Regions from separate parts of the Lelliottia sp. EB106-05-01-XG201 genome, predicted to be linked through region 2. Evidence: predicted binding sites of a transcription regulator. Region 2 holds the regulator's gene; each other region holds the start of a gene.
What was found. Region 2 encodes PhoB, which activates phosphate uptake and scavenging genes when phosphate is short. Its sites were predicted from a motif close to CTGTCATAAAACTGNCNNAT; they were not measured.
Positions count from the first base shown of each region.

Region 1 (7,357 bases), 860 kb from region 2:
TGGCGCGCTATTTCTCATCGTTACGTGCGCTATTAGTGGTACTTCGAGGTTGCGATCCGTTGCTTTATCAGTATGTGGATGGTGGAGGCTTCTTCACGTCGCATGGACAGCCCAGCAAACAGATGCGTCTGGTGTGGTACATCTACGCCCAGCGCTATCGCGATCATCATGACGACGAGTTTATCCGTCGCTGTGAGCGTCTGCGTCGCCAGTTCATTCTGACCAGCGCCCTGTGCGGGCTGGTGGTGGTGAGCATGGTGGCGTTAGCGCTCTGGCATTGAGCCAAAAAAAAGCGGGTCAGTTTCCTGACCCGCTTTTTCATTGCTTATCCTGCATTAAATCAGTTTCAGCGACAGCCAGTACAGGCCGCCCGAAAGCAGAATCGACGCCGGGAGGGTGAACACCCAGGCCATCAGGATGTTGGTCACGGTTTTACGCTGCAAACCGCCGCCATCAACAATCATCGTACCGGCCACCGAAGATGACAGAACGTGGGTCGTTGAAACCGGCATACCGGTGTAACTCGCCAGACCGATAGAAACGGCAGCGGTCATCTGCGCGGACATACCCTGCGCATACGTCATGCCTTTCTTACCAATCTTCTCGCCGATGGTGGTCGCCACACGACGCCAGCCAATCATTGTCCCGATACCCAGTGCCAGCGCAACGGCCATGATGATCCAGATTGGCGCGTACTCAATAGTATTGAGCATATCGCCTTTCAGTTTCTTCAGCAGACGCTGGTCATCGTTGTTCACATCTGGCTGTTTCGCGACTTTATCGGTCACATCAGAGATGCACAGCATGATGCGACGCAGCTGACCACGTTGTTCAACGGAGAGTTTGTCGTAGCTTTCGATATCGCTCAGCATGCCTTTAGCGCGTTCCAGCGCGTTGATCGCGTTTGCCGGGTGGCAGTGGAACTCGCCCGGAGCGGTGGTCGCACCCGGTTCAGGAGAAGGAATCAGCTGATCAACACCGGTCACGCGTTTCAGCAGTTCAGGGTGCTGCTGGAAGTACGTTTCGACGTTGTTTACTGCATCACGGGTACGGGTGATTTCGTATCCGGTGGCGTTCATGTTGACCACGAACCCTGCCGGAGCGACACCAATCAGGACCAGCATGACCAGGCCAATGCCTTTCTGACCGTCGTTTGCGCCGTGAGAGAAGGCGACGCCGATAGCGGAAAGAATCAGAGCGATACGCGTCCAGAACGGAGGCTTTTTCTTGCCATCTTTCTTTTCACGTTCTGCGGGAGTCAGGTGAATACGGGCGCGTTTTTTGGTTCCGCTCCAGTAACGACGCAGGATGAAAATCAATCCACCTGCAACGACCAGGCCCACGATAGGGGAGATAATCAGAGAGCCGAAGATCCCCATCACTTTAGGGATGTTCAGCGCGTCAACGACAGACGTGCCGGTCATCAGGGCGTTGGTTAACCCGATACCGATAATCGCGCCGATCAGCGTGTGAGAACTGGATGCAGGCAGGCCGAAATACCAGGTACCGAGGTTCCAGATAATCGCAGCAAGCAGCATGGAAAATACCATCGCGAGACCGTGCGCTGAACTCATATTCAGAAGCAGGTCTGTAGGCAGCATGTGAACGATGGCATAGGCTACGCTTAGGCCACCAAGTAGAACACCAAAGAAGTTAAAGACAGCCGCCATAACAACCGCAACTTGCGATCGCATTGCGCGAGTGTAGATAACCGTTGCGACTGCGTTCGCAGTGTCGTGGAAGCCATTGATAGCTTCGTAAAACAGCACAAATGCCAGAGCAAGCAATAGTAAAAGCCCGGTATGTAAATCCAGACCAGCAAACAAATGTAGCATAGGACGTTACGCCATTTTGGAGGACATGAACGCGGCGCATTATCCAGGACAAATGCGCAACGGGCAAAGTGAAATATAGCTTTTTTTTGATATACCTTCTGGATTGTTTACGTCTGGTAAAGAAATATATTTTATATTTCAATTATATGACTGACATATCAGTTTTTTGCGCTGGTGTGACCACAGAGGAAACTTTACAATTCGCGCCTGTTAAACATGAGGATTTTGATGTGGAAAGGTTTGATGCCGTCATAATTGGCGCCGGTGCGGCGGGAATGTTCTGTGCGGCGATGGCCGGACAGGCGGGTCGTCGCGTTCTGTTGCTGGATAATGGCAAGAAACCCGGTCGCAAGATCCTGATGTCTGGCGGGGGTCGCTGCAACTTTACTAATTTATATGTCGAACCCGCGGCCTATTTGAGCCAAAACCGTCATTTTTGCAAATCTGCCCTGGCGCGTTACACCCAGTGGGATTTCATCGATCTGGTCGGCAAACATGGCATCGCCTGGCATGAAAAAACCCTCGGCCAGCTCTTCTGTGATGACTCCGCGCAGCAGATCGTCGACCTGCTGGTGGCCGAGTGCGAGAAGGGCGGCGTCACCACGCGCCTGCGCACCGAAGTGCTGAGCGTCTCTCGCGACGACAGCGGCTATATTCTGGAGCTGAACGGCGACACGGTCAGCGCCGACAAACTGGTGATCGCCAGCGGCGGGCTGTCGATGCCGGGCCTGGGCGCGACGCCCTTTGGCTATAAAATCGCCGAGCAGTTTGGCCTGAAGGTGCTGCCGACTCGCGCCGGTCTGGTGCCGTTTACTCTGCACAAACCGCTGCTGGAGCAGCTCCAGACGCTCTCCGGCGTCTCGGTGTCGTCCACCATTACCGCCGAAGACGGCACCCTGTTCCGCGAAAACCTGCTGTTCACCCATCGCGGTCTCTCTGGCCCCGCCGTACTGCAGATCTCCAGCTACTGGCAGCCGGGCGAATTCGTCACCGTGAATCTGGTGCCGGACTGCGATCTGGCGGCGTTCCTCGACGAACAGCGCGCTGCTCATCCGAATCAAAGCCTGAAAAACACCCTGGCGATGCAACTGCCGAAACGTTTGATCGAGTGCCTGCAACTGCTGGGGCAAATTCCGGACGTCACGCTCAAGCAACTCAACGTGCGCGATCAGCAGGCGCTGGTCGAGACGCTAACCAACTGGCGCGTTCAGCCGAACGGCACCGAAGGCTATCGCACGGCGGAAGTGACCCTCGGCGGCGTGGACACGGATGAACTCTCGTCCCGCACCATGGAAGCGCGCAAGGTTCCGGGGCTCTATTTCATCGGTGAAGTGATGGACGTGACGGGCTGGCTGGGCGGATATAACTTCCAGTGGGCCTGGGCAAGTGCGTGGGCGTGCGCGCAGGCGCTGGCTGAAAGTTAAGTACAATTGAAGCGCAGGTCTGCCGGCCACATGGCTTTGGCCTTGAGGCACAGTTCCTGCGCTGTCGATAATCCCAAGGCGTGGTAGATCATCATCAGGCTGTTATAGACGTCGGGGTTGTTGTGCACCTGCAAGTAACCTTCTGCCCACGAGCGGTATTGCGTCAGCAGCGCCGCATTCTGTGTCCGATTAAATCTCACCAGCAGGGCTACGTGCCTGTCGAAATCCAGCCGGTCGTGCTGGCTCCAGGGATTCACCAGCGAGAGAGTGTCGTCCTGCGCCAGCGGCATCAGCCCCTGCTGTTCGATGTGGGTGAGCTGCACTTCGCTGACCGCGCCGGAGAGCATAAACACCAGCACGGCGCTTGCCACCACGCCGACATTGATACGAAACAATGTGCCGGATGATTTCGCGGTTTGCTGCGCGCGCGCCGCGGGCCCTGTAATGGTCAGGAGCATCACCAGCGTGATCCCGTGCGTGACGGACTGATACAGCGGGTACTCCAGATTCATGTGGATGGCAATCGGCAGGAGTAGCGCGAGGCCCGTCCAGCGACGTCCGCCTTTACCCCATAATCTGATGAAGACGCCCGCCACCATCAGCAGAAGCCCGAGCAGTGCGACGATCCCTCCCTCCATCCAGGTATAGAGGAGTTCGTTATGCGGATACTGGATCGTGGAGTTTTCAAGCCCCTGCGGCATCTGCTGTGCCAGTTGACCAAACAGCGCCTCAAAGCTGCCGTAGCCGTTACCAATGACTGGGTGAGCGCATATCAACTGCCAGGTAAGTCTGAGAATGTACCAGCGCTGTAGCGTCGAGCCTTCTTTCTCTACAAAGCCGGGGATCATGCCGGGGAACAGTGTCGGGCCAAACCAGAGCAAGCCCAGTCCAGCTACCACCCCCGCCATCAGCAGCAGAGCGGCATTGCCCGTGCGACGTGTTTTACTTGAGACCATCAGTAAAATCACACTGCCTGGAGCAGCACTAAGATAACCGGTGCGGCTCTGTACCAGAATCAGCATCGCAGGAACAACGACCAGCGCGACGGCGCAGAGCAGGGTGACAGCTTTCTGACGGCTCATCGTAAACAGCCACAGTGCGCAGAGCAGCCCCGTGGCCAGAAATGATGCGTAAACGTTGATCTGCTGAAAGCTGCCGTACGGGCGACCGCCGGTTAAATGGGGCATGTCACTCAGCTGAACCGCGCCGTACACCACCTGTAACATCGTGGCCGCGACCAGAATCAGCAACCAGACGTTTATCAGGCGACGACTGGACGTCAATTTCAGCAGAAGAAGCCAGACGGCCACCAACCCCCACAGCGCCAGCACTTTCGGCAGGGCATTCCATTGCCAGGCAGGAGAGGGGGACCAGAGAATCGGCAGCGACCACAGCGCCGCACCGACAACGATCCAGATTGTTCCCGGAGGATAAATCGTTTGGCGATGTTGAGCAGTCACGGCACACCACAGGGCGATCAATGCCAGTACCGACCAGGCTAAGAGGTTCTGCGGCAGCGCCAGGCCGGAGCCGCCGTGGTTGGGTAATACGTTTAGTAAAACGGCATTAAACCACAGGCAAAATATTATTGTGATACCCATATAATTAATATGGCGATATCATTAATACACTTGAACCAGTATGAGGGCCTTCCTTGGTCACTCCAGACAGTGTGTCTTTAACCTGCAGTTGAGTATCTCCCGCATTTAGCGAAATGGGTGTGCCCAAAGGTTGATCGTTGACAGTAATCTCAGATTTTCCGTCATCGAGATAAACATAATTATCACCCAGTAAACTAAATGAAACATCGCTTTGACTGGTGCATTGGATATTCACATTCGCTGTTGCCTGACTTCCTTCGGCGTTTTGTAGCGTCACAGTGCCATGATCCAGTACAATTTCTGGAGTGGTTATTTTACACCAGTCTGCCGGAGGGGGAGCAATAGTACAGCCAGCAGGCCTAATTGAACTATTCCAGTTGTAAACAGAGCCGTTCATTTGGGTTGCACTCATATATCCGGCACATACTTCAAGGTTATCACCGTCGTGAATTACTGTTTGTACCTGCACGGCGCGTTGTCCCCCCATGTTATAAGCAGTTACAGCTAGATCGCCGATAGATGTACGACCATTAGTATCCTGAACATAACTAAAACCATATGCCGAATCGGGCAACAGGTTAAGCTGTGGCGCTCCGTTATTATAATACTTATAGAACACCCCAACCTTTTGGCCAGCAGAAATGATTTGCTCAGAGGCTGGACCAATTTCTTGCAATGCCTGATTCAAATGGACCGTTACCCTATTTCCATACCACGAAGAAGTTATGCTTGTCACTACAGGATATTGCCCCGCAGTGACACATTTCGATAATAACAGAAAAGCCATAATAATCTTTTTCATTTACACAAATACCTGGGGTTATTACTGATAACCTAAAATAAAAGTACTAATTGCGGTGAAATCACCTGATGTGACGGTTTTTGCCGAAAGTGCCTGGGGCTTTATTTGCACATAGGCATCGAACGTCAGTGTATTATTTCCCGACTCTAACTGTTTATAAGGCGCAGTCTTATTAATCGCCAACGGAGAACCATTTGGTAATTCCAGCCCAATCGCTACCCCTTTTGCAGTGCTTGAGGGATCGAGTGCCAGTAACGTCGTTAATTCATCATCAGCATTGCCTTCAAAGGTCACGCTCACCGTTTTCATAATCGAGGGATCACAATTTTCGAGATTAATGGTAAAAGGCTGACTTTTGGTCCGCTGATACTGATATAGCGATTTTTCAATTACACTGCCAAAATCCAGCTTTATATCTGCTTTACTCTCAGGCAGCGTGCAAGGCTCTGCTACCAGTGCGCCGGAAAAATGTACATTATCCTCGGCGGCCTGTGCGCTGTTAAAAAGCAGGGCTCCCGCCAGCACGGCGGGGAAAAGAGTCAGTGATTTCATACCCATTTCCTACATGTAGTCCGTGCGAAGCGTCATGGTGGCGTTAAACGCCCCTGCGGTCAGTATCTTACTTTGATCCTGAACCGGGACCGCTTCGATAACCGGCGGTGTGGTAGGGTCGCTAACGGGAACGCGTTGGGCAAAATTCACGGCGGCACCATCCACCAGTATGCGAATGCCCAGACCTTCTTTGTCCGTTTTTACCGCTGAGGCATCAAAGGACGCCGGAGCGGTAGTATCAATCACAATCGCCAGGTTATTTGCAATGTAGCCTGCCTGACAATTCACCGTATATTTCACCGGCTGCTTATAGTTATTCCCATCGATCTTGTTGACGCCCAGATCATCACCAAATGTCACGTCAATTGTGGAATGAGCGGCGTCACCTATCTCACAAGGAGGGACAACAAGTGTGCCATGAAATTGCATATTCTCGGCTGCAGACCCGCAGAGTGGGAGCAGCAGGTACAGAAGTGAAATTAAGCATTTCATTGGTAATCCACCATCATTGTTGCGCCTGCATTGAATTCGCCCGGTTCCAGTCTTGCCCCGGCTTTCTGAACCAACAGGGCAGTCAGCGTTGGCTTTCCATCGGCATTCACAAAATTAAGGGCCGTATTCAGTGGGTACTTTGCACCGGCCGCCTTAATTTGCACTCCAAGATCGGTCGCTGAGGTTTTCAGTACGCCAGCATCAAAATCCGCTCCCACGCCTTTAATAATCATTTTCAGAGACTTCGCCATGTCCATGTTGCTGCAATCGAGGGTGTACTCGATGGGTTTTTCGACCAGACCTGCGGTTACGTCCGTAACCGGTACTTCACTGCCGAAATCCACATCGATGTTGTCAGGCTTAATTGTGCAAGGTGGGGCATTCACAGTGACTTTAATGGTAATCGTCGCCGTCGTACTTCCATTCTCATCCGCCAACACTTTCTGGCTGATAGCCACCAGTGCGCATATCGCGCTTAAGAAAATTGTTTTCCACATGGCCCCTCCTACTGATAAATCATGCTGAAGTTGATCACGGCATGGTACGGGCCCGGCACAAATATCGCCCCGGTACGCTCTGGTTGCAGTGTAAAGACCACTTCGTTCTGACCCGGATTGAGCAACTGGCTATCGCTGATGCGCGAGAGTTTTA
Region 1 is NZ_JBYTDV010000001.1:4,476,917-4,484,273, reverse strand. It holds gene uspB (universal stress protein UspB) at 1-281, shown strand, start outside; gene pitA (inorganic phosphate transporter PitA) at 336-1,835, opposite strand; gene AC3WS9_RS21025 (BaiN/RdsA family NAD(P)/FAD-dependent oxidoreductase) at 2,066-3,259, shown strand; gene AC3WS9_RS21020 (PglL family O-oligosaccharyltransferase) at 3,256-4,860, opposite strand; gene AC3WS9_RS21015 (MrpH family fimbial adhesin) at 4,865-5,662, opposite strand; gene AC3WS9_RS21010 (fimbrial protein) at 5,684-6,214, opposite strand; gene AC3WS9_RS21005 (fimbrial protein) at 6,224-6,643, opposite strand; gene AC3WS9_RS21000 (fimbrial protein) at 6,703-7,203, opposite strand; gene AC3WS9_RS20995 (fimbrial protein) at 7,212-7,357, opposite strand, start outside.
Region 1: a site for PhoB is predicted at 1,969-1,988, ahead of pitA (inorganic phosphate transporter PitA). Genes of this name have one in related genera too.

Region 2 (7,357 bases):
TTTGCCAGCTCAGGCTGGGCGTCGGTTTGCGCCTGGATGGCCTGCTGATGCGCGGAATGGGCACGCTGCTGTTCGCGTAAGAGCTCATCGCGGCGCGTCAGCCATTGATGCTGTGCCTGACGTTGTTGCTGCTCGTTCAGCAGCGTTTTCTCTTCGTCAGTCAGTGCTTGCAAACCCTGTTGCAGCTGCTGTTGCTGCTCTTCGCTCAGGAGTACCACGCCTGCGGCCTGGGCTTCACGCATCTCCAGTTCGGTTCGCGCCGTTTTGTGCTTCTCAAACACCATGGCGGAGATTTGGCCGTAGATTTCCGTGCCGGTCAGCTCTTCCAGAAGCTCAGCGCGCTCTTTCGGTTTGGCGTTCAAAAACGCCGCAAACTGGCCCTGGGACAGCAGCATTGAGCGGGTAAAACGGCCATAATCCAGACCGGTCAGAGAGGCGGTGAGATCGAGTTTATCTTTCACCTTATCGGCGAGAATTTTGCCGTCTTCGCACTGGGCCAGCTCCACGCGCGGTGCCTGTAAGTTCCCGTCCGGCTGGTTGCGGGCGCGGTTCTGGCTCCAGAATGCGCGATAGGCCACGCCTTTAACCTCAAATTCTACCTCGGCCAGGCACTCTGCCGTGTCGCGGGTCATCAGATCGTTTTGCGACTGCGACACCGTGTTCAGGCGCGGCGTCTCGTGATACAGCGCGAGGCAGATGGCGTCGAGCAGGGTGGTTTTGCCCGCCCCGGTCGCGCCGGTGATGGCGAACAACCCGTTGCTGGCAAAGGGTTCGGCGGTGAAGTCGATTTTCCATTCGCCCTTCAGGGAGTTGAGGTTTTTCAGACGCAGGCTGAGAATTTTCATGCGTTGTGTTCCTCGTCATGCAGCGCGTGCAGGGTATGGGTGAATAGCTCGTTAAGTCGGGCGCGCTGCGCATCGTCGATCTCCTCCTGCGCCAGGCGGCGTTCAAACACCTCTTCGACTTTTAACTCGCTGAGGGTTTCGCGTTGCGCACTTAACAGAATTTTCTCGCGCTGTTCGCGGCTGCGGCGTACCAGCAACACTTCAACCGGCAACTCTTCTGTTAGGGTCTGGATTTTGCGCTGCATGTCGTGCAGATATTCATCGGTGCTGATTTCGATATCCAGCCACACGGGCGGTGATTGTTCCACGTCGCGCCACTGTTCAAGCTGCGCGGCAATGGCGGCGAGATCGCCCTTGAGCATCGCCAGCGGCTGCGTCACCGGAACCGTGAGCGTCTCGACGGCGCTCAGTTTGCCGTCGGTAAAACTCACCAGATGGACGCTTTTGCCTTTACCGGTTTCATCAAAGCTGAGGGAGATCGGCGAGCCGCAGTAGCGAATATGCTCGCACCCGCCGATGACCTGCGCGCGGTGAATGTGCCCGAGGGCAATATAGTCAGCAGGCGGGAAGTTTTGCGCCGGGAAGGCATCCAGCGTGCCGATGTAAATCTCGCGCACCGCGTCACTTTTGCTGGCCCCAACGGTGGTCAGATGCCCGGTGGCGATGACCGGCAGCGCCGCATCACCGCGCAGTGCGCAGGCGTCGGCATATTGCTGCTGATAATAATCGGTGATCGCCTGCAAGAGATGCTGCTGCTTTTCGCCCCCGGAAAGCCCGGCCTGGCTTTGAACGATATCGCGCGGGCGCAGAAAGGGGATCGGGCAGAGCACCGCGCCCGGCGTCCCGTCGCGTTTTTTCAGGATTTGTGGGGCATGCCCGGCGTTTGCCACTACAGTGGTATTCAGAAACGCGAGAATGTCCCGGGATTCGTTGAGCGTGGCGACGGAGTCGTGGTTGCCCGCGACAATCACCAGGTGACAGCCCGTTTGCTGCAGATTCACCACGAAGCGGTTGTAGAGTTCTCGCGCATAGCTCGGCGGGGATCCGGTATCAAAAATGTCCCCGGCGACGATGATGGCGTCCACCTCCTGCGCCTGCGCGGTCTCCAGCAGCCAGTTCAGGAAGGCCTCATGTTCGGCGGCGCGACTTTTACTGTAAAAATTTTGACCCAGATGCCAGTCCGAGGTGTGAAGTATGCGCATAGCAGATCCGTATCCGTGGCAAAAAAGAGTGGAGGGGATTATAAGCTTTCAGGGACGAGAAAATAACCGCTGTAATAAAACAACAGTTTGCCATTCATGGTGGTAATGTTTTTCATAAATCTGTCATAAATCTGACGCATAATGGCGCCGCATTCCAAACTAATACATTAATAAGACAGGGCAAAGTATGGCGAGACGTATTCTGGTCGTAGAAGATGAAGCTCCGATTCGCGAAATGGTGTGCTTCGTGCTCGAACAAAATGGCTTCCAGCCGGTTGAGGCGGAAGATTATGACAGCGCGGTGAATCAACTGAACGAACCCTGGCCCGATTTGATTCTGCTTGACTGGATGTTGCCCGGCGGTTCTGGCCTGCAATTTATCAAGCACATTAAACGCGAAGCGATGACCCGCGATATCCCGGTGGTCATGCTGACGGCGCGCGGTGAAGAAGAGGATCGCGTGCGCGGTCTGGAGACCGGCGCGGATGATTACATCACCAAGCCGTTCTCGCCGAAAGAGCTGGTGGCGCGTATCAAAGCCGTGATGCGCCGTATTTCACCGATGGCGGTGGAGGAGGTGATCGAAATGCAGGGGTTAAGCCTCGATCCGACCTCACATCGGGTGATGACCGGCGAAAACCCGCTGGATATGGGCCCGACAGAATTCAAACTTTTGCACTTCTTTATGACCCACCCGGAACGTGTTTACAGCCGCGAACAGTTGCTGAATAACGTCTGGGGGACTAACGTCTATGTCGAAGACAGAACGGTAGATGTACATATTCGCCGCTTGCGTAAAGCGCTGGAACACAGCGGCCACGATCGTATGGTGCAGACGGTCCGCGGTACGGGTTATCGTTTTTCGACCCGTTTCTGAACAATGACAGGAGTGTGACGCGTGCTGGAACGTCTGTCATGGAAAAGGCTCGTTTTTGAACTGATCTTATGTTGTATTCCCGCCGCCATTTTAGGGGCGATTTTTGGTCATCTGCCGTGGTTTTTACTGGCGGCAGTGACCGGGCTACTGGTCTGGCATTTCTGGAATTTACTGCGTCTTTCCTGGTGGCTGTGGGTTGACCGCAGCATGACGCCGCCGCCGGGTAGCGGCAGCTGGGAGCCGCTTTTGTACGGCTTACATCAGATGCAAATGCGTAATAAAAAGCGTCGTCGCGAGCTGGGAAGTCTGATCAAACGCTTTCGCAGCGGGGCGGAGTCGCTGCCGGATGCCGTCATTCTGACCACCGAAGAAGGGACCATTTTCTGGTGTAACGGCCTGGCACAGCAGCTGCTCGGGCTGCGCTGGCCGGACGATAACGGTCAAAATATTCTGAACCTCCTGCGTTACCCCGAATTCACCCACTATCTGAAAAAACGCGACTTTACGCGCCCGCACAATCTGGTGCTGAACAATGGTCGTCATCTTGAGATCCGCGTGATGCCGTACAGCGATCAGCAGTGGCTGATGGTGGCGCGCGATGTGACCCAGATGCACCAGCTTGAAGGGGCGCGGCGGAACTTCTTCGCCAACGTCAGCCATGAGCTGCGCACACCGCTGACGGTGCTGCAGGGCTACCTGGAGATGATGCAGGAGCAGACGCTCGAAGGTGCGCCGCGCGAGAAAGCGCTGCACACCATGCGCGAGCAAACGCATCGCATGGAAGGGCTGGTGAAACAGCTGCTGACGCTGTCGAAAATCGAAGCCGCGCCGACGCTGGCGCTGAACGAAACCATCGACGTGCCGATGATGCTGCGGGTGGTAGAGCGCGAAGCGCAGACCCTGAGCCACAAAAAGCATCAGTTCACCTTTGAACTGGACAGCACTCTGAAGGTGCTGGGCAGCGAAGACGAGCTGCGCAGTGCGATTTCGAACCTGGTCTACAACGCGGTGAATCATACGCCTGAGGGAACGCACATTACCGTGCGCTGGCAGCACGTCCCGACGGGCGCGGAGTTCAGCGTGGAGGACAACGGGCCGGGGATTGGGCCGGAGCATATTCCGCGTCTGACCGAGCGTTTCTACCGCGTGGACAAAGCGCGCTCGCGGCAGACCGGCGGAAGCGGCCTGGGGCTGGCGATTGTGAAACATGCTGTGAATCATCACGACAGTCGCCTCGATATTCAGAGCACGCCGGGGAAAGGCACGCGATTCAGTTTTGTCATCCCGGAACGTTTGATTGCCAAAAAAAGCGCCTGACAGGGCGCGTGTCAGCCTTCCTTTCCACAGGCCAGCGATTGCTGGCCTGTTTGCTTTGCAGTCAAGCGAAACGCGAATGAATTTTATACGGTTGTTGCTTTTTTGTTCGCATGATTAGCCATGAGTTTTTCTTAACCTTAGAGGATTGTTCTGGTCTCAATTTTCATGCTGGCATATTGTTCTGGTTTTCAGATCGCTCCTTGCCTTTAAACGTTATAAGCGTTTAAATTGCGCCCCATACAGTGTCATACCAACTGTATTTGCGTGGTAAATCGAAAAACTATTCTTCGCCACGGCATGACGGGAGCATATCCCGCTGAAATTGAGTAAATTTTCCGCTGTATCGTCCCATTTGGGATGGCGAAAATCTCAACGTTTTCAACACCACATCCACAGGCAGTAAGGTTCTATGACCCATCATTTAAAATCGCGTGACATCATCGCGCTGGGCTTTATGACTTTTGCGCTGTTCGTCGGCGCAGGTAACATCATTTTTCCTCCTATGGTTGGCCTGCAGGCGGGTGAACACGTCTGGACGGCGGCTATTGGCTTCCTGATTACCGCTGTGGGCCTGCCGGTGCTGACCGTGGTCGCGCTGGCGAAAGTCGGCGGCGGCGTGGATAGCCTCAGCACCCCGATCGGTAAAGTGGCGGGTATTCTGCTGGCGACGGTCTGCTATCTGGCGGTCGGTCCGCTGTTTGCGACTCCACGTACCGCTACCGTCTCCTTTGAAGTCGGGATTGCACCGCTCACCGGCGACGGCGCGCTGCCGCTGCTGATCTACAGCCTGGTTTACTTCGCACTGGTGATTCTGGTCTCCCTCTATCCGGGCAAACTGCTGGATACCGTGGGTAACTTCCTCGCACCAATGAAAATTCTGGCGCTGATCGTGCTGGCCGTGGCGGCGGTTATGTGGCCTGCCGGTCCTATCAGCGAATCGCTGGACGCCTATAAAACGGCGGCATTCTCCAACGGATTTGTCAACGGCTATCTGACCATGGACACCATGGGCGCAATGGTCTTTGGTATCGTTATCGTCAACGCCGCGCGTTCTCGCGGGGTGACCGAAGCGCGTCTTCTGACCCGCTACACCATCTGGGCTGGCCTGATGGCCGGTGTCGGTCTGACGCTGCTGTATCTGGCGCTGTTCCGCCTGGGTTCTGATAGCGCGACCCTGGTCGATCAAAACGCCAACGGCGCGGCCATTCTGCATGCTTACGTGCAGCACACCTTCGGCGGTGCGGGTAGCTTCCTGCTGGCGGTACTGATTTTCCTGGCCTGTCTGGTGACCGCGGTTGGCCTGACCTGCGCCTGTGCCGAGTTCTTCGCTCAGTACGTTCCGCTCTCCTATCGCACGCTGGTGTTCATCCTCGGCGGCTTCTCGATGGCGGTTTCTAACCTCGGTCTGAGCCACCTGATTCAGGTCTCCATTCCGGTGCTGACCGCGATCTATCCGCCGTGCATCGTGCTGGTGGTGCTGAGCTTTACCCGTCCGTGGTGGAACAATTCCTCGCGAATTATTGCCCCAACGATGTTTATCAGCCTGCTTTTTGGTATCCTTGACGGGATTAAAGCATCCGCCTTCAGTGGGATCCTGCCTGACTGGACACAGCGTCTGCCGCTGTCAGAGCAAGGCCTGGCCTGGTTAATGCCGACCGTTGTTGCGATGGTTCTGGCGATTATCTGGGACCGAGCAGCAGGGCGTCAGGTCACTTCCAGCGCGCATTAATCAACGACAAATTGTGTAACCACGGGGCTTATGGCCCCGTGGTTTTTTGTTTTTTTCGAGTTGAATGGCAAGATTTAAATGGAAAGCACGAACAAACTAAAACGTGGGCTAAGCACCCGCCACATCCGCTTTATGGCGCTTGGCTCGGCAATCGGGACAGGCCTTTTTTATGGCTCGGCAGATGCCATTAAAATGGCCGGACCCAGCGTCCTGCTGGCGTACATCATCGGCGGCGTCGCGGCCTATATCATCATGCGCGCGCTGGGCGAGATGTCGGTACACAATCCGTCAGCGAGTTCCTTCTCGCGCTATGCCCAGGAAAACCTCGGCCCGCTGGCGGGCTACATCACCGGCTGGACCTACTGCTTTGAAATCCTGATCGTGGCGATTGCCGACGTGACGGCGTTCGGCATCTATATGGGCGTCTGGTTCCCGCTGGTGCCGCACTGGATATGGGTGCTGAGCGTGGTGCTGATCATCTGCGCCGTCAACCTGATGAGCGTGAAAGTGTTCGGTGAGCTGGAGTTCTGGTTCTCCTTCTTCAAAGTCGCGACCATCATCATCATGATTGTGGCGGGTTTTGGCATCATCATCTGGGGGATTGGCAACGGCGGGCAACCGACCGGGATCCATAACCTGTGGAGCAACGGCGGGTTCTTCAGCAACGGCTGGCTCGGCATGGTGATGTCGCTGCAGATGGTGATGTTCGCCTACGGCGGTATCGAAATCATCGGTATCACTGCGGGTGAAGCCAAAGACCCGGAAAAGTCTATTCCGCGCGCCATCAACTCCGTGCCGATGCGTATCCTGGTGTTCTATGTGGGTACGCTGTTTGTGATTATGTCCATCTACCCGTGGAACCAGGTGGGGACTAACGGCAGCCCGTTCGTGCTGACCTTCCAGCATCTGGGCATCGCGTTTGCCGCCAGTATCCTCAACTTTGTGGTGCTGACCGCCTCGTTCTCCGCCATCAACAGCGATGTGTTTGGCGTAGGCCGTATGCTGCACGGGATGGTGGAGCAGGGGAACGCGCCGAAAGTGTTCGCCAAAACCTCGCGTCGCGGCACGCCGTGGGTGACGGTGATGGTGATGACCGTCGCGCTGCTGCTCTCGGTCTATCTGAACTACATCATGCCGGAAAACGTCTTCCTGGTGATTGCGTCGCTCGCGACCTTTGCGACGGTCTGGGTGTGGATTATGATCCTGGTGTCGCAGATTGCGTTCCGTCGTCGTCTGCCGCCGGAAGAGGTGAAAGCGCTGAAGTTTAAAGTACCGGGCGGTGTTCCGACCACGGTCGTCGGGCTGATCTTCCTGGTCTTTATTATTGGCCTGATTGGCTACCATCCGGACACGCGCATCTCCCTGTACGTGGGCTTCGCGTGGATCG
Region 2 is NZ_JBYTDV010000001.1:3,612,369-3,619,725, reverse strand. It holds gene sbcC (exonuclease subunit SbcC) at 1-845, opposite strand, end outside; gene sbcD (exonuclease subunit SbcD) at 842-2,047, opposite strand; gene phoB (phosphate response regulator transcription factor PhoB) at 2,235-2,924, shown strand; gene phoR (phosphate regulon sensor histidine kinase PhoR) at 2,946-4,241, shown strand; gene brnQ (branched-chain amino acid transporter carrier protein BrnQ) at 4,651-5,970, shown strand; gene proY (proline-specific permease ProY) at 6,049-7,357, shown strand, end outside.

Region 3 (7,357 bases), 1.2 Mb from region 2:
ATGGTGCAGCATGTCATTGATGCCGCTGGGGAACTTGGCGCAAGCAAGGTCCATCTGGTGTATGGCCACGGCGGCGATCTGCTCAAGCAAACGCTGCGCGATGACAAACTCAACTGGGTCCTTCAGGCAGAACAGCTGGGAACGGGCCATGCGATGCAGCAGGCCGCGCCGTTCTTTGCGGATGACGAAGACATTCTGATGCTTTACGGCGATGTCCCGCTGATCGCAGTAGAAACCCTGACGCGCCTGCGTGAAGCCAAACCGCAGGGCGGCATCGGTTTATTGACCGTTAAACTCGACGATCCGACAGGCTATGGCCGCATCACCCGTGAAAACGACAAAGTGACCGGCATCGTTGAGCACAAAGATGCGACTGACGAACAGCGTCAGATTCAGGAAATCAATACCGGTATCCTGATCGCCAACGGCGCAGACATGAAGCGCTGGCTGGCAAAACTGAACAACAATAATGCCCAGGGTGAATACTACATCACCGATATCATTGCTCTGGCGCACCACGAAGGAAATGAGATCGTGGCGGTTCATCCCGATCGCCTGAGCGAAGTGGAAGGCGTGAACAATCGTCTGCAGCTCTCTCGTCTTGAGCGCGTTTACCAGGCCGAGCAGGCGGAAAAACTGCTGCTGGCGGGCGTGATGCTGCGCGATCCGGCGCGGTTTGATATGCGCGGCACGCTGAATCACGGGCGCGATGTGGAAATCGACACTAACGTTATTATTGAAGGTCAGGTCACGCTTGGGAATCGCGTCAAAATCGGTACCGGGTGTGTGATCAAAAACAGCGTGATTGGCGATGACTGCGAAATCAGTCCGTACAGCGTGGTGGAAGATTCACATCTGGAAGCGGCCTGCACCATCGGCCCGTTCGCGCGTCTGCGCCCTGGCGCCGAGCTGCTGGAAGGTGCGCACGTGGGCAACTTCGTTGAGATGAAAAAAGCGCGTCTGGGTAAGGGCTCGAAAGCGGGTCATCTGAGCTATCTGGGCGACGCGGAAATTGGCGACAACGTGAATATCGGGGCGGGTACGATCACCTGTAACTACGATGGCGCGAACAAGTTTAAAACCATCATCGGTGACGATGTGTTTGTCGGCTCCGACACGCAGCTGGTGGCGCCGGTCACCGTCGGTAAGGGTGTGACCATCGCCGCCGGAACGACCGTGACGCGCGATGTGGCGGATAATGAGCTGGTGCTCAGCCGCGTACCGCAGGTGCATAAGCAAGGCTGGCAGCGTCCGGTGAAGAAAAAGTAACAACCAGGCGGGTGGCGCTTCGCTTACCCGCCCTACGATTAAGTAGGCCTGATAAGGCGTAGCCGCCATCAGGCTAACTCGGGTGAGGAGATAAAGATATATTTCCCCCCACTGGCAGTAACCATAACTATAACCCCACTCTCTACAAGGCTCGGGGCGCCCTAAAAGGGCAATACAGGTCAGCGACAACGCATGGCATAACGCCATTATCAGGAAATCTAACTATGTGTGGAATTGTTGGCGCAGTTGCGCAGCGTGATATTGCTGAAATCCTTCTCGAAGGTTTACGTCGTCTGGAATACCGTGGCTATGACTCTGCCGGTCTGGCAGTAGTGGATGCAGAAGGTCATATGACCCGTCTGCGCCGTCTCGGTAAAGTGCAAATGCTGGCGCAAGCTGCGGAAGAAACTCCGCTGCACGGCGGAACCGGTATCGCGCACACCCGCTGGGCAACCCACGGCGAACCGTCTGAAGGTAACGCCCACCCGCATGTGTCTGAACACATTGTGGTGGTGCATAACGGCATTATCGAAAACCACGAACCGCTGCGCGAAGAGTTGAAAGCGCGTGGCTACACCTTTGTCTCTGAAACTGACACCGAAGTTATCGCTCACCTGGTTCACTGGGAACTGGAGCAAGGCGGTACGCTGCGCGAAGCGGTGCTGCGCGCCATTCCTCAGCTGCGCGGCGCGTACGGTACAGTGATCATGGATTCTCGCGATCCGAGCACCCTGCTGGCGGCACGTTCCGGTAGCCCGATGGTCATCGGTATGGGTATGGGCGAGAACTTCATCGCTTCCGATCAGCTGGCACTCCTGCCGGTCACCCGTCGTTTTATCTTCCTCGAAGAGGGCGATATCGCGGAAGTGACCCGTCGCAGCGTGACGGTCTTTGATAAATCCGGCGCGCAGGTGAAGCGTCAGGAGATCGAATCGAATCTGCAGTACGATGCGGGCGACAAAGGCGCGTACCGTCACTACATGCAGAAAGAGATCTATGAGCAGCCAAACGCCATCAAGAACACCCTGACCGGGCGCATCAGCCACGGTGAGGTGGATCTGAGCGAGCTGGGTGCTAACGCCAACGAGATGCTGGCGAAGGTCGAGCATATCCAGATTGTCGCCTGCGGCACCTCTTACAACTCAGGTATGGTTTCGCGCTACTGGTTTGAAGCCCTGGCGGGCGTGCCGTGCGATGTCGAAATCGCCTCGGAATTCCGCTACCGCAAATCTGCCGTGCGCCGTAACAGCCTGATGATCACCCTTTCCCAGTCCGGTGAAACGGCGGATACCCTGGCGGCCCTGCGTCTGTCGAAAGAGCTGGGCTATCTCGGTTCTCTGGCGATCTGTAACGTCCCTGGCTCATCGCTGGTGCGTGAATCGGATCTGGCGCTGATGACCAAAGCCGGGACTGAAATCGGCGTGGCGTCGACCAAAGCCTTTACCACTCAGCTGACCGTGCTGTTGATGCTGGTGGCGAAACTGGCGCGTCTGAAAGGCCAGGATGCGTCCATTGAGCAGGATATCGTTCACGGGCTGCAGGCGCTGCCGAGCCGTATCGAGCAGATGCTCTCCCAGGACAAACGTATCGAAGCGCTGGCAGAAGATTTCTCTGACAAACACCACGCCCTGTTCCTTGGCCGAGGCGATCAGTACCCAATCGCGCTGGAAGGCGCGCTGAAGCTGAAAGAGATCTCCTACATCCATGCGGAAGCCTACGCCGCAGGCGAGCTGAAACATGGCCCGCTGGCGCTGATTGACGCAGATATGCCGGTGATCGTGGTTGCCCCGAACAACGAACTGCTGGAAAAACTGAAATCGAATATCGAAGAAGTGCGCGCCCGTGGCGGCCAGCTGTACGTCTTCGCCGATCAGGATGCCGGGTTTGTCAGCAACGACAACATGCACATCATCGAGATGCCGCATGTTGAAGAGGTGATTGCCCCGATCTTCTACACCGTTCCGCTGCAGCTGCTGGCGTATCACGTCGCGCTGATCAAAGGCACCGACGTCGACCAGCCGCGTAACCTGGCGAAGTCCGTCACCGTAGAATAATCCCTTCAGGCTCCACCTTCGGGTGGAGCTTTTTTTATCCCTTCCCGACGTTTTTATTTATGACAATCTGTCATCTTCAGCTACTTTTTTCAGTGTCACAGAAAGAAAATTTTTCTGAAATCGCACTGTCATATAAGTGGCTAACACGATGATTATTAATGCTAATTTTGCAGATTCTTAAGTCAAACTTTCAGTGTCATAAAACTGTCATAATTCGTACATTTATCTGTCACCTGTTTGTCCTATTTTGCTCATCGTAGCCACTCAAACAATGATTTACGAAATCTTGCAGGAGACATTATGAAAGTTATGCGTACCACTGTCGCAACTGTTGTCGCCGCGACCTTATCTCTGAGCGCTTTCTCTGTATTCGCAGAAGCAAGCCTGACTGGCGCTGGTGCAACATTCCCTGCGCCGGTGTATGCCAAATGGGCTGATACTTACCAGAAAGAAACCGGTAACAAGGTTAACTATCAGGGTATCGGCTCCTCCGGTGGCGTGAAACAAATTACCGCGAACACCGTCGATTTCGGCGCATCAGACGCTCCGCTGTCTGATGACAAACTGGCGCAGGAAGGTCTGTTCCAGTTCCCGACCGTTATCGGTGGTGTTGTGCTGGCCGTGAATATCCCTGGCCTGAAATCTGGCGAACTGGTGCTGGACGGCAAAACCCTGGGTGATATCTATCTCGGCAAAATCAAAAAATGGGATGACGAAGCCATCACCAAACTGAACCCGGGCATCAAACTGCCTTCGCAGAACATCGCCGTGGTTCGTCGTGCTGACGGTTCCGGTACCTCCTTCGTCTTCACCAGCTATCTGGCGAAAGTGAACGAAGAGTGGAAATCCAAAATCGGTTCTGGCTCTACCGTTAACTGGCCGACCGGTCTGGGCGGTAAAGGTAACGACGGTATCGCCGCGTTCGTCCAGCGTCTGCCTGGCTCAATCGGCTACGTAGAGTACGCTTATGCTAAGCAGAACAACCTGGCTTACACCAAACTGATCTCTGCCGATGGCAAACCGGTTAGCCCGACTGAAGAGAACTTTGCGAACGCTGCCAAAGGCGCAGACTGGAGCAAATCCTTCGCTCAGGACCTGACCAACCAGAAAGGTGACGAGGCGTGGCCAATTACTTCCACGACCTTCATTCTGGTCCACAAAGATCAGAAGAAACCTGAGCAGGGCGCAGAAGTGCTGAAGTTCTTCGACTGGGCGTACAAAAACGGCGGCAAACAGGCTAATGACCTGGATTACGCCAGCCTGCCAGACAGCGTGGTTGAGCAGATTCGTGCTGCATGGAAAACCAACGTGAAAGACAGCAGCGGTAAAGCATTGTACTGATTTAGAATTCTGACGAAAATGGCGGGTGGCGCAAGCTTACCCGCCCTACGGTTCTGACTGTAGGCCGGATAAGCGTTAGCGCCATCCGGCAATTCGTGAAACGTATTTAACAGAAGAGTGATTTATGGCTGCAACCAAGCCTGCTTTTAGCCCTCCGGGGAAACATGGTGACAAGATTTTCAGCGCGCTGGTCAGACTGGCTGCGCTGATTGTGCTATTGCTGCTGGGCGGCATTATCGTGTCACTGATTTTCTCCTCCTGGCCGAGCATCCAGAAATTCGGTTTTGCCTTCCTGTGGACCAAAGAATGGGACGCGCCAAATGATATCTACGGTGCGCTGGTGCCGATCTACGGCACGCTGATGACCTCGTTCATCGCCCTGCTGATTGCGGTTCCTGTGAGCTTTGGTATTGCCCTGTTCCTGACGGAGCTGGCGCCAGGCTGGCTGCGACGCCCGCTGGGTATCGCGATTGAACTGCTGGCGGCGATCCCGAGTATCGTTTACGGCATGTGGGGCCTGTTTATCTTTGCGCCACTGTTCGCGAAGTATTTCCAGGAGCCGGTGGGGAATATCCTCTCCAACATTCCGTTTGTCGGCGCGCTGTTCTCCGGCCCGGCCTTCGGGATTGGTATCCTGGCCGCAGGCGTGATCCTCGCCATCATGATTATTCCGTACATTGCGGCGGTCATGCGCGATGTCTTCGAACAAACCCCGGTGATGATGAAAGAGTCGGCCTACGGTATCGGCTGCACCACCTGGGAAGTTATCTGGCGTATCGTTCTGCCGTTCACCAAAAACGGTGTCATCGGCGGCATTATGCTGGGCTTAGGTCGTGCGCTGGGTGAAACCATGGCCGTGACCTTTATCATCGGCAACACCTACCAGCTCGACAGCATATCGCTGTACATGCCGGGCAACAGTATCACCTCAGCGCTGGCGAATGAGTTCGCCGAAGCGGAATCCGGGCTGCACGTGGCGGCACTGATGGAGCTGGGTCTGATTCTGTTTGTGATCACCTTCATTGTTCTGGCGATCTCTAAGTTTATGATCATGCGCCTCGCAAAAAGTGAGGGGGCACGCTAATGACAACTCTCGAAATGCAATCCACCGCGGAACTGGCTGAATCCCGCCGCAAAATGCAGGCGCGTCGCCGCATGAAAAACCGTCTGGCGCTGACGCTGTCGATGGCGACCATGGCGTTCGGTCTGTTCTGGCTGGTGTGGATCCTGTTTTCTACCGTGACGCGCGGTATCGACGGTATGTCTCTTGCGCTGTTCACCGAAATGACCCCACCGCCGAATACCGCTGGTGGCGGGTTAGCGAACGCCCTGGCGGGCAGCGGACTGCTGATCCTGTGGGCGACCGCCGTCGGTACGCCGCTCGGCATCATGGCGGGGATCTATCTGGCGGAGTATGGCCGTAAATCCTGGGTCGCAGAGGTGATTCGTTTCATCAACGATATTCTGCTCTCCGCACCTTCTATCGTTGTCGGTCTGTTCGTTTACACCATCGTGGTGGCACAGATGGAGCACTTCTCCGGCTGGGCGGGCGTGATTGCGCTGGCGCTGCTGCAGGTGCCTATCGTGATTCGTACCACCGAGAACATGCTGAAACTGGTCCCGGACAGCCTGCGCGAAGCGGCTTACGCACTCGGCACACCGAAATGGAAGATGATTTCGGCGATCACCCTGAAAGCGTCGGTCTCGGGGATCATGACCGGTATCCTGCTGGCGATTGCCCGTATCGCGGGTGAAACCGCGCCGCTGCTGTTCACCGCGCTCTCCAACCAGTTCTGGAGCACGGACATGATGCAGCCGATCGCCAACCTGCCGGTCACCATCTTTAAATTTGCGATGAGCCCGTTCGCGGAGTGGCAGCAGCTGGCCTGGGCCGGGGTGCTGATTATTACCCTTTGCGTACTGTTGCTGAACATTCTGGCGCGCGTCATTTTCGCGAAGCAGAAACACGGTTAATTTTGACGGCGCGGCACAACGCGGCGCCGAATGAGGAAATGAGTCAATGAGTATGGTTGATACTGCACCGGGTAAGATTAAGGTTCGTGATTTGAACTTCTACTACGGTAAATTCCATGCCCTGAAAAACATCAACCTGGATATCGCCAAGAACCAGGTCACGGCATTTATCGGCCCATCAGGCTGTGGCAAGTCCACCCTGCTGCGTACCTTTAACAAGATGTTTGAGCTATATCCGGATCAGCGCGCGGAAGGCGAAATTCTGCTGGATGGCGACAACATTCTGACCAACACCCAGGATATTGCCCTGCTGCGTGCCAAAGTGGGGATGGTGTTCCAGAAACCGACGCCGTTCCCGATGTCGATCTACGACAACATCGCCTTTGGCGTGCGTCTGTTCGAAAAGCTTTCTCGTGCTGATATGGACGAGCGCGTGCAGTGGGCTTTGACCAAGGCCGCATTATGGAACGAAACCAAAGATAAACTTCACCAGAGCGGATACTCTCTCTCCGGTGGTCAGCAGCAGCGTCTGTGCATTGCGCGCGGTATCGCCATTCGCCCGGAAGTGTTGCTGCTGGATGAGCCGTGCTCAGCCCTCGACCCGATCTCCACCGGTCGTATCGAAGAGCTGATCACCGAGCTGAAACAGGATTACACCGTGGTGATCGTGACCCACAACATGCAGCAGGCTGCGCGTTGTTCCGATCATACGGCGTTTA
Region 3 is NZ_JBYTDV010000001.1:4,806,943-4,814,299, forward strand. It holds gene glmU (bifunctional UDP-N-acetylglucosamine diphosphorylase/glucosamine-1-phosphate N-acetyltransferase GlmU) at 1-1,269, shown strand, start outside; gene glmS (glutamine--fructose-6-phosphate transaminase (isomerizing)) at 1,494-3,323, shown strand; gene pstS (phosphate ABC transporter substrate-binding protein PstS) at 3,624-4,664, shown strand; gene pstC (phosphate ABC transporter permease PstC) at 4,789-5,748, shown strand; gene pstA (phosphate ABC transporter permease PstA) at 5,748-6,638, shown strand; gene pstB (phosphate ABC transporter ATP-binding protein PstB) at 6,685-7,357, shown strand, end outside.
Region 3: a site for PhoB is predicted at 3,517-3,536, ahead of pstS (phosphate ABC transporter substrate-binding protein PstS). Genes of this name have one in related genera too.

Region 4 (7,357 bases), 2.1 Mb from region 2:
GGTTTTGCCCGGCGTTACCCTTTAAGCGCGTGCCGCACGCCGCGAGCAGCGCTTCGGTTTCCAGTGCCAGACGGGAAATATTGTCGACGCCCACCCGACGGTAAGGATGTTCTGGCGGCAGGGCCTGCGGGTTTTCCAGCGCCGTCAGCGGATTCTGCACGGATGACCCGTCGGCCATCGCGCCGAGCAGGTCCAGCGAGCCGGATGAAAAATGCAGCGCACTTTGACCGCGCGTGATGATGGCGCAGCGCTGGCCGCGTTGCGTCAGCTTCAGACCGCACATCAGCCCGGCCAGACCGCCGCCGATAATCACCGTATCAAACTTCATCGTGCTGCTCCTTTTCCAGTCCGCACAGTCCCTGATAGACCCAGCGGGTAAATTCGCTTTCGCGCAGCGCGTCGCCCCAGGCGATAGGCTGCACCCCTTTCCAGCGCTCGTTGAGGAACTCGCTGAGCTGTGTCAGTGATTGCGCTGAGGTGGTCACGTTAAACCGTTGCAGAAGACCGGCCGCGCGGCAGGCGCACAGCTCGCCCTGACAGGTGCCCATCCCAACGCGGGTGCGGCGGCGCAGATCGAGCAGATTATTGACCGTCAGGTTTTCGACCGCGTACTGCACTTCCCCCGCCGTGACGGCTTCGCATTCGCACACCAGGCTGCGGCTGAGACGGCCCTGCCCGAGCCAGACGGGCGTGCGATCCCCGTGACGGTAAATGGCTGAACCGCGCAGCGGCGCGGGCAGGGAGATGATTTTTTGCAGCGTTTTTTCGGTCGGCTCCTGCGAACCCGGCAGCGGACGTTCCGCGGTGGTGCAGGGCTGCGTATTGCCCAGCTTGCGGCACACGGCGTCCGTTGCCCACTGGGCCATCAGCCGGTAGGTCATCAGCTTGCCACCGGTGATGGTGATAAAGCCTTCCAGCCCGTCGCGCGCGGCGTGATCCAGCAACACAATGCCGCGGCTGACGTTGCGTCCGCTCGGGTCGTCATCGCTGGCCACCAGAGGACGCACACCGGCATAGGCGCGCAGAATGCGGGTTTGCGCCATGATCGGGGCCAGTTTTTCCCCCTCGCGCAGCAGGATATCCACCTCTTCGGCGGTGACGCGGTTGCTGTCGATGTCGTTGTAATCAATGTGCGTCGAGGTGGTGCCAATCAGGGAGATGGTATCGCCGGGCACCAGAATGTCGGCGTCAGACGGTTTGCGACAGCGGTTGATGACGTGATTGTTGATGCGATGATCGAGGATCAGCAGCGAGCCTTTGGCCGGGAACATGCGAATGGAGAGATCCGCATATTCGGCAATGCGTTGGCCCCAGATCCCCGCCGCGTTTACCACCACGCTGGCGTACAACGCGCTGTGTTCCCCGTACAGATGGTCGTAGACACGCACGCCCCGCACTCTGTCGCCTTCGCGGATCAGCCCCGTCACTTCGTGGGCGGTCAGAACGGTCGCGCCGTGCTCGCGGGCATCCAGCATGTTGGCCGCCGTCAGACGGAAGGGGTCGACGGTGCCGTCGGGAACTTTCACCGCGCCCAGCAGCGCAGGGTTTACCGCCGGTTCGATGCGTCGGGCAAGCTGAGGATCGATCGCTTCGGCGGAAATCCCGGCCTCCGTGCAGGCGGTAATAAAGGTTTGCTGAAAGGCGAGATCGTCTTCGGGCAGGGTGATAAACAGGCCGCTGGTCGGCTCAATGCAGTGGCGGGCGATGCGTTTGAGGATCTGATTTTCGGCAATGCACTCGCGCGCGGATTCGTTATCGGTGACGGCGTAGCGCGCGCCGCTGTGGAGCAGGCCGTGGTTACGCCCGGTTGCACCGGTGGCAATGTCATGACGCTCGAGGAGCGTCACGCTCAAGCCTCGCAGGGCGCAGTCCCGCGCCATTCCGGCGCCCGTTGCGCCGCCGCCAATGATAATCACATCGCTGTAACGGGGATCGCGGATTGTCATTGTCTTCCCTCATGTTCGTTTTTTACCATTTAGCCACATCAAAAATGGGGTTTGTTTGATTTCGAACATAATCGAGCATAATACGAAAATGAAACGTGATTCCGTGCGCCTTTTTGCGCACTGTGTCATATTTCTGTAACAATTCGTGCGTTGATTCACAGTAACAATCGTTGTGATTATTTAACATCCCCGCCTCTCTGGAGCCGGGGTGAAGTATAACGCCCCGGCAATTCAATACATGGCCACGGAGGCTGTTATGCTCAGTATCTTCAAACCTGCCCCGCATCGGGCGCGTCTGCCAGAAGCAGAAGTCGACCCGCTCTATCGCCGCCTGCGCTGGCAAATCTTCCTCGGGATTTTCTTTGGCTATGCCGCCTACTATCTGGTGCGTAAAAACTTCGCGCTGGCGATGCCGTACCTGGTCGAGCAGGGTTTTTCACGCGGTGACTTAGGTTTTGCCCTGTCCGGCATTTCCATTGCCTATGGTTTTTCTAAATTCATTATGGGATCCGTCTCGGATCGCTCTAACCCGCGCGTCTTCTTACCGGCGGGGCTGATCCTCGCGGCGGCGGTGATGCTGTTTATGGGCTTTGTGCCCTGGGCGACGTCGAGCATCGCGGTGATGTTTGTTCTGCTGTTTGTCTGCGGCTGGTTCCAGGGGATGGGATGGCCGCCGTGCGGACGCACCATGGTTCACTGGTGGTCGCAGAAAGAGCGCGGCGGGATTGTGTCGGTGTGGAACTGCGCCCATAACGTCGGCGGCGGTATTCCACCGCTGCTGTTCCTGCTGGGAATGGCGTGGTTTAACGACTGGAAAGCGGCGCTGTACATGCCGGCGTTCGGCGCGATTCTGGTGGCGATGATTGCCTTTGCCCTGATGCGCGACACGCCGCAGTCCTGCGGTCTGCCGCCGATTGAAGAGTATAAAAACGACTATCCGGATGACTACAGCGAGCAGCATGAAGAGGAGCTGACGGCGAAGCAGATCTTCATGAAATACGTCCTGCCAAACAAACTGCTGTGGTACATCGCGGTGGCGAACGTGTTTGTCTATCTGCTGCGCTACGGCATCCTCGACTGGTCGCCGACCTACCTGAAAGAGGTGAAGCATTTCGCGCTGGATAAGTCCTCGTGGGCCTATTTCCTGTATGAATACGCCGGGATCCCGGGGACGCTGATTTGCGGCTGGATGTCGGACAAAGTGTTCAAAGGCAACCGTGGCGCAACGGGCGTGTTCTTTATGACTCTGGTGACCATCGCGACGGTCGTTTACTGGCTCAACCCTCCGGGTAATCCGGGCGTGGATATGGCCTGTATGATCGTGATCGGCTTCCTGATCTACGGCCCGGTGATGCTGATCGGTCTGCATGCTCTGGAGCTGGCACCGAAGAAAGCCGCAGGGACTGCCGCGGGCTTTACCGGTCTGTTTGGCTATCTCGGCGGGTCGGTCGCGGCCAGCGCCATTGTTGGCTACACGGTCGATTTCTTCGGCTGGGACGGTGGCTTTATGGTGATGATTGGCGGCAGCGTGATGGCGGTGTTGCTGTTGATCGTGGTGATGATTGGCGAGAAGCGTCATCATGCGGAGATGATGCAGAGACGCGGATAATCAGACGCATGTATTGCCGGGTGGCGCTGCGCTTACCCGGCCTACAAAACCCGTAGGCCCGTGCAAGCGTAGCGCCGCCGGGCGTGTCGTTCAGGCATTACATCTCAATTTCAATATCGCCTTTTGCCCGGCAGCAGCAGGGCAAAATTTCCCCTTCGTGGATAAATGCCAGCGGCTCCGTGAGCCAATCAACCTGGCCTGCCACTAAACGACAGCGGCAGGAGCCACAGTAACCGGCGCGGCACTGGTATTCGACCTCAACCTGATGCGACTCGAGCGCCACCAGCAGGGAAGGGTGCTCTTCGCGGCACAGCACTTCTGTGCCGGAAAGGCTTAGCGTGACTCGGCTCATCAGAGCTGGAAATCGCTCAGGTCGTCAGTGTTCACTTCGGAATCAATCTGACCGACCAGGTACGAACTCACTTCCACTTCCTGCGGCGCAACCTGTACGTTATCGGACACCAGCCAGGTGTTGATCCACGGAATCGGGTTAGAACGCGTTTTGAACGGCAGCTCAAGGCCCACCGCCTGCATGCGGATGTTGGTGATGTACTCCACGTACTGGCACAGAATGTCTTTGTTCAGACCGATCATCGAACCGTCGCGGAACAGGTAATCTGCCCACTCTTTCTCCTGCTGCGCGGCCAGCACAAACAGGTCGTAGCACTCTTGTTTACACTCTTCGGCGATTTCAGCCATCTCCGGATCGTCCACGCCGCTGCGCAGCAGGTTCAGCATGTGCTGAGTGCCGGTCAGGTGCAGGGCTTCGTCACGGGCGATCAGGCGGATGATTTTGGCGTTACCTTCCATCAGCTTGCGCTCAGCGAAGGCAAACGAGCAGGCAAAGCTGACGTAGAAGCGGATCGCTTCCAGCGCGTTGACGCTCATCAGGCACAGGTACAGCTGTTTTTTCAGGGCGCGCAGATTCACGGTCACGGTTTTGCCGTTCACGTTGTGCGTGCCTTCACCCAGCAGATGCCAGTAGCTGGTCATTTCGATCAGCTCGTCGTAGTAGTGGGCGATGCCCTCGGCGCGTTTCTGGATCTGCTCGTTGGTGACGATGTCGTCAAACACCACCGCCGGATCGTTGACGATGTTGCGGATGATGTGGGTGTAGGAGCGCGAGTGGATCGTCTCGGAGAACGCCCAGGTTTCGACCCAGGTTTCCAGCTCCGGAATGGAGATCAGCGGCAGCAGCGCCACGTTCGGGCTACGACCCTGTATGGAGTCCAGCAGCGTCTGGTATTTCAGGTTGCTGAGGAAGATGTGCTTTTCATGGTCCGGCAGCGCCTGGAAGTCGATACGGTCGCGGGAAACATCCACTTCTTCCGGACGCCAGAAGAAGGAGAGTTGCTTTTCGATCAGCTTTTCGAAGATGTCATATTTTTGCTGATCGTAGCGTGCCACGTTGACCGGCTGGCCGAAGAACATCGGCTCTTTGAGCTGGTCGTTTTTCGTCTGTGAAAAGGTGGTATATGCCATTAATGTGGGTCCTGTAGGAGTGTAATGCCGGATGGCGCTTCGCTTATCCGGCCTACAACACCTTGTAATTATGTAGGCCGGATAAGGCGTTTACGCCGCCATCCGGCAAAAGACAATACTAGATCTTACACGCGCCGCTTTCGCAGCCATCGTCCTGGATAGAAGGTGCCATGTCATCCTGCGCATCTTCAGCACCGTCACGGGTGTTGTGATAGTACAGGGTTTTCACGCCAAATTTGTAGGCGGTCAGCAGATCTTTGAGCAACTGCTGCATCGGCACTTTACCAGACGGGAAGCGCGTCGGGTCATAGTTGGTGTTAGCAGAGATCGACTGGTCGATAAACTTCTGCATGATGCCCACCAGCTGCAGGTAACCGTCGTTATTCGGCATCTCCCACAGCAGTTCGTAGTTATTGCCAAGCAGTTCGTAATCCGGCACCACCTGACGCAGCACGCCATCTTTCGACGCTTTGATGCTCACGTGGCCGCGCGGCGGCTCAATGCCGTTGGTGGCGTTGGAGATCTGCGAAGAGGTCTCGGACGGCATCAGCGCGGAGAGCGTGGAGTTACGCATACCGTGAGTTTTGATGGACTCACGCAGGCCTTCCCAGTCGAGATGCAGCGGCTCGTTCACGATACCGTCCAGATCTTTCTTGTAGGTATCGATCGGCAGAATGCCTTTCGCGTAGGTAGTTTCGTTGAACCACGGGCACGCGCCTTGCTCTTTCGCCAGCTCGTTCGAGGCTTTCATCAGGTAGTACTGAATAGCTTCGAAGGTTTGGTGGGTCAGGTTGTTGGCGCTGCCGTCGGAGTAACGCTTACCGTTTTTCGCCAGCCAGTAGGCAAAGTTGATCACGCCAATACCCAGGGTACGACGGCCCATTGCGCCACGTTTTGCCGCAGGGATTGGGTAGTCCTGATAATCCAGCAGGGCATCCAGGGCACGAACCGCCAGCACCGCCAGCTCTTCCAGCTCGGACAGGCTCTTGATCGCGCCCAGGTTGAAAGCGGACAGGGTGCAAAGTGCGATTTCACCGTTTTCGTCGTTAACGTCGTACAGCGGTTTGGTCGGCAGGGCGATCTCCAGGCACAGGTTAGACTGGCGCACTGGCGCGATGGCCGGATCAAACGGGCTGTGGGTGTTGCAGTGGTCGACGTTCTGGATGTAGATACGGCCAGTAGAGGCACGTTCCTGCATCATCAGGGAGAACAGATCTACCGCTTTCACGCGCTGCTTACGGATGCTGTCGTCGTTTTCGTATTGGGTGTACAGACGCTCGAACTCGTCCTGATCGGCGAAGAACGCATCGTACAGACCCGGGACGTCAGACGGGCTGAACAGGGTGATGTCCTGGCCTTTCAGCAGGCGGGTGTACATCAGCTTGTTGATCTGTACGCCGTAGTCCATGTGACGAACGCGGTTGCCTTCGACGCCACGGTTGTTTTTCAGGACCAGCAGGCTTTCGACTTCCAGGTGCCACATCGGGTAGAACAGCGTCGCAGCGCCACCGCGAACGCCGCCCTGCGAGCAGGATTTCACGGCGGTCTGGAAGTGTTTGTAGAACGGAATACAGCCGGTGTGGAACGCTTCACCGCCGCGAATCGGGCTGCCCAGCGCACGAATACGACCGGCGTTGATGCCGATACCGGCACGCTGGGAGACGTATTTCACAATCGCGCTGGAGGTGGCGTTGATGGAATCCAGGCTGTCGCCGCACTCGATCAGGACGCAGGAGCTGAACTGACGAGTCGGGGTGCGCACGCCAGACATGATCGGCGTAGGCAGAGAAATTTTAAAGGTAGAAACCGCATCATAGAAACGCTTCACGTAGCTCAGACGCGTTTCACGCGGATAGCCGGAGAACAGGCATGCGGCGACGAGAATATACAGGAACTGCGCGCTCTCGTAGATTTCGCCCGTCACGCGGTTCTGCACCAGGTATTTGCCTTCGAGCTGCTTCACCGCGGCGTAGGAGAAGTTCATGTCGCGCCAGTGATCGATAAACCCGTTCATCTGCTCGAACTCTTCTTCCTTATAGTCTTCCAGCAGATGCGTGTCGTATTTGCCCAGCTCAACCATTTTCACTACGTGATCGTGAAGCTTTGGCGGCTCAAACTGGCCGTAGGCTTTTTTACGCAGGTGGAAAATGGCCAGACGTGCCGCGAGATACTGATAATCTGGCGCTTCGCGGGAGATCAGGTCTGCCGCCGCCTTGATGATGGTCTCGTGGATGTCAGAGGTTTTAATGCCGTCATAGAACTGAATGTGAGAACGCAGCTCAACCTGGGAGATAGATACGTTATTCAGTCCTTCTGCTGC
Region 4 is NZ_JBYTDV010000001.1:1,518,374-1,525,730, forward strand. It holds gene glpB (glycerol-3-phosphate dehydrogenase subunit GlpB) at 1-328, opposite strand, end outside; gene glpA (anaerobic glycerol-3-phosphate dehydrogenase subunit A) at 318-1,946, opposite strand; gene glpT (glycerol-3-phosphate transporter) at 2,203-3,555, shown strand; gene yfaE (class I ribonucleotide reductase maintenance protein YfaE) at 3,653-3,907, opposite strand; gene nrdB (class Ia ribonucleoside-diphosphate reductase subunit beta) at 3,907-5,037, opposite strand; gene nrdA (class 1a ribonucleoside-diphosphate reductase subunit alpha) at 5,156-7,357, opposite strand, start outside.
Region 4: a site for PhoB is predicted at 2,069-2,088, ahead of glpT (glycerol-3-phosphate transporter). Genes of this name have one in related genera too.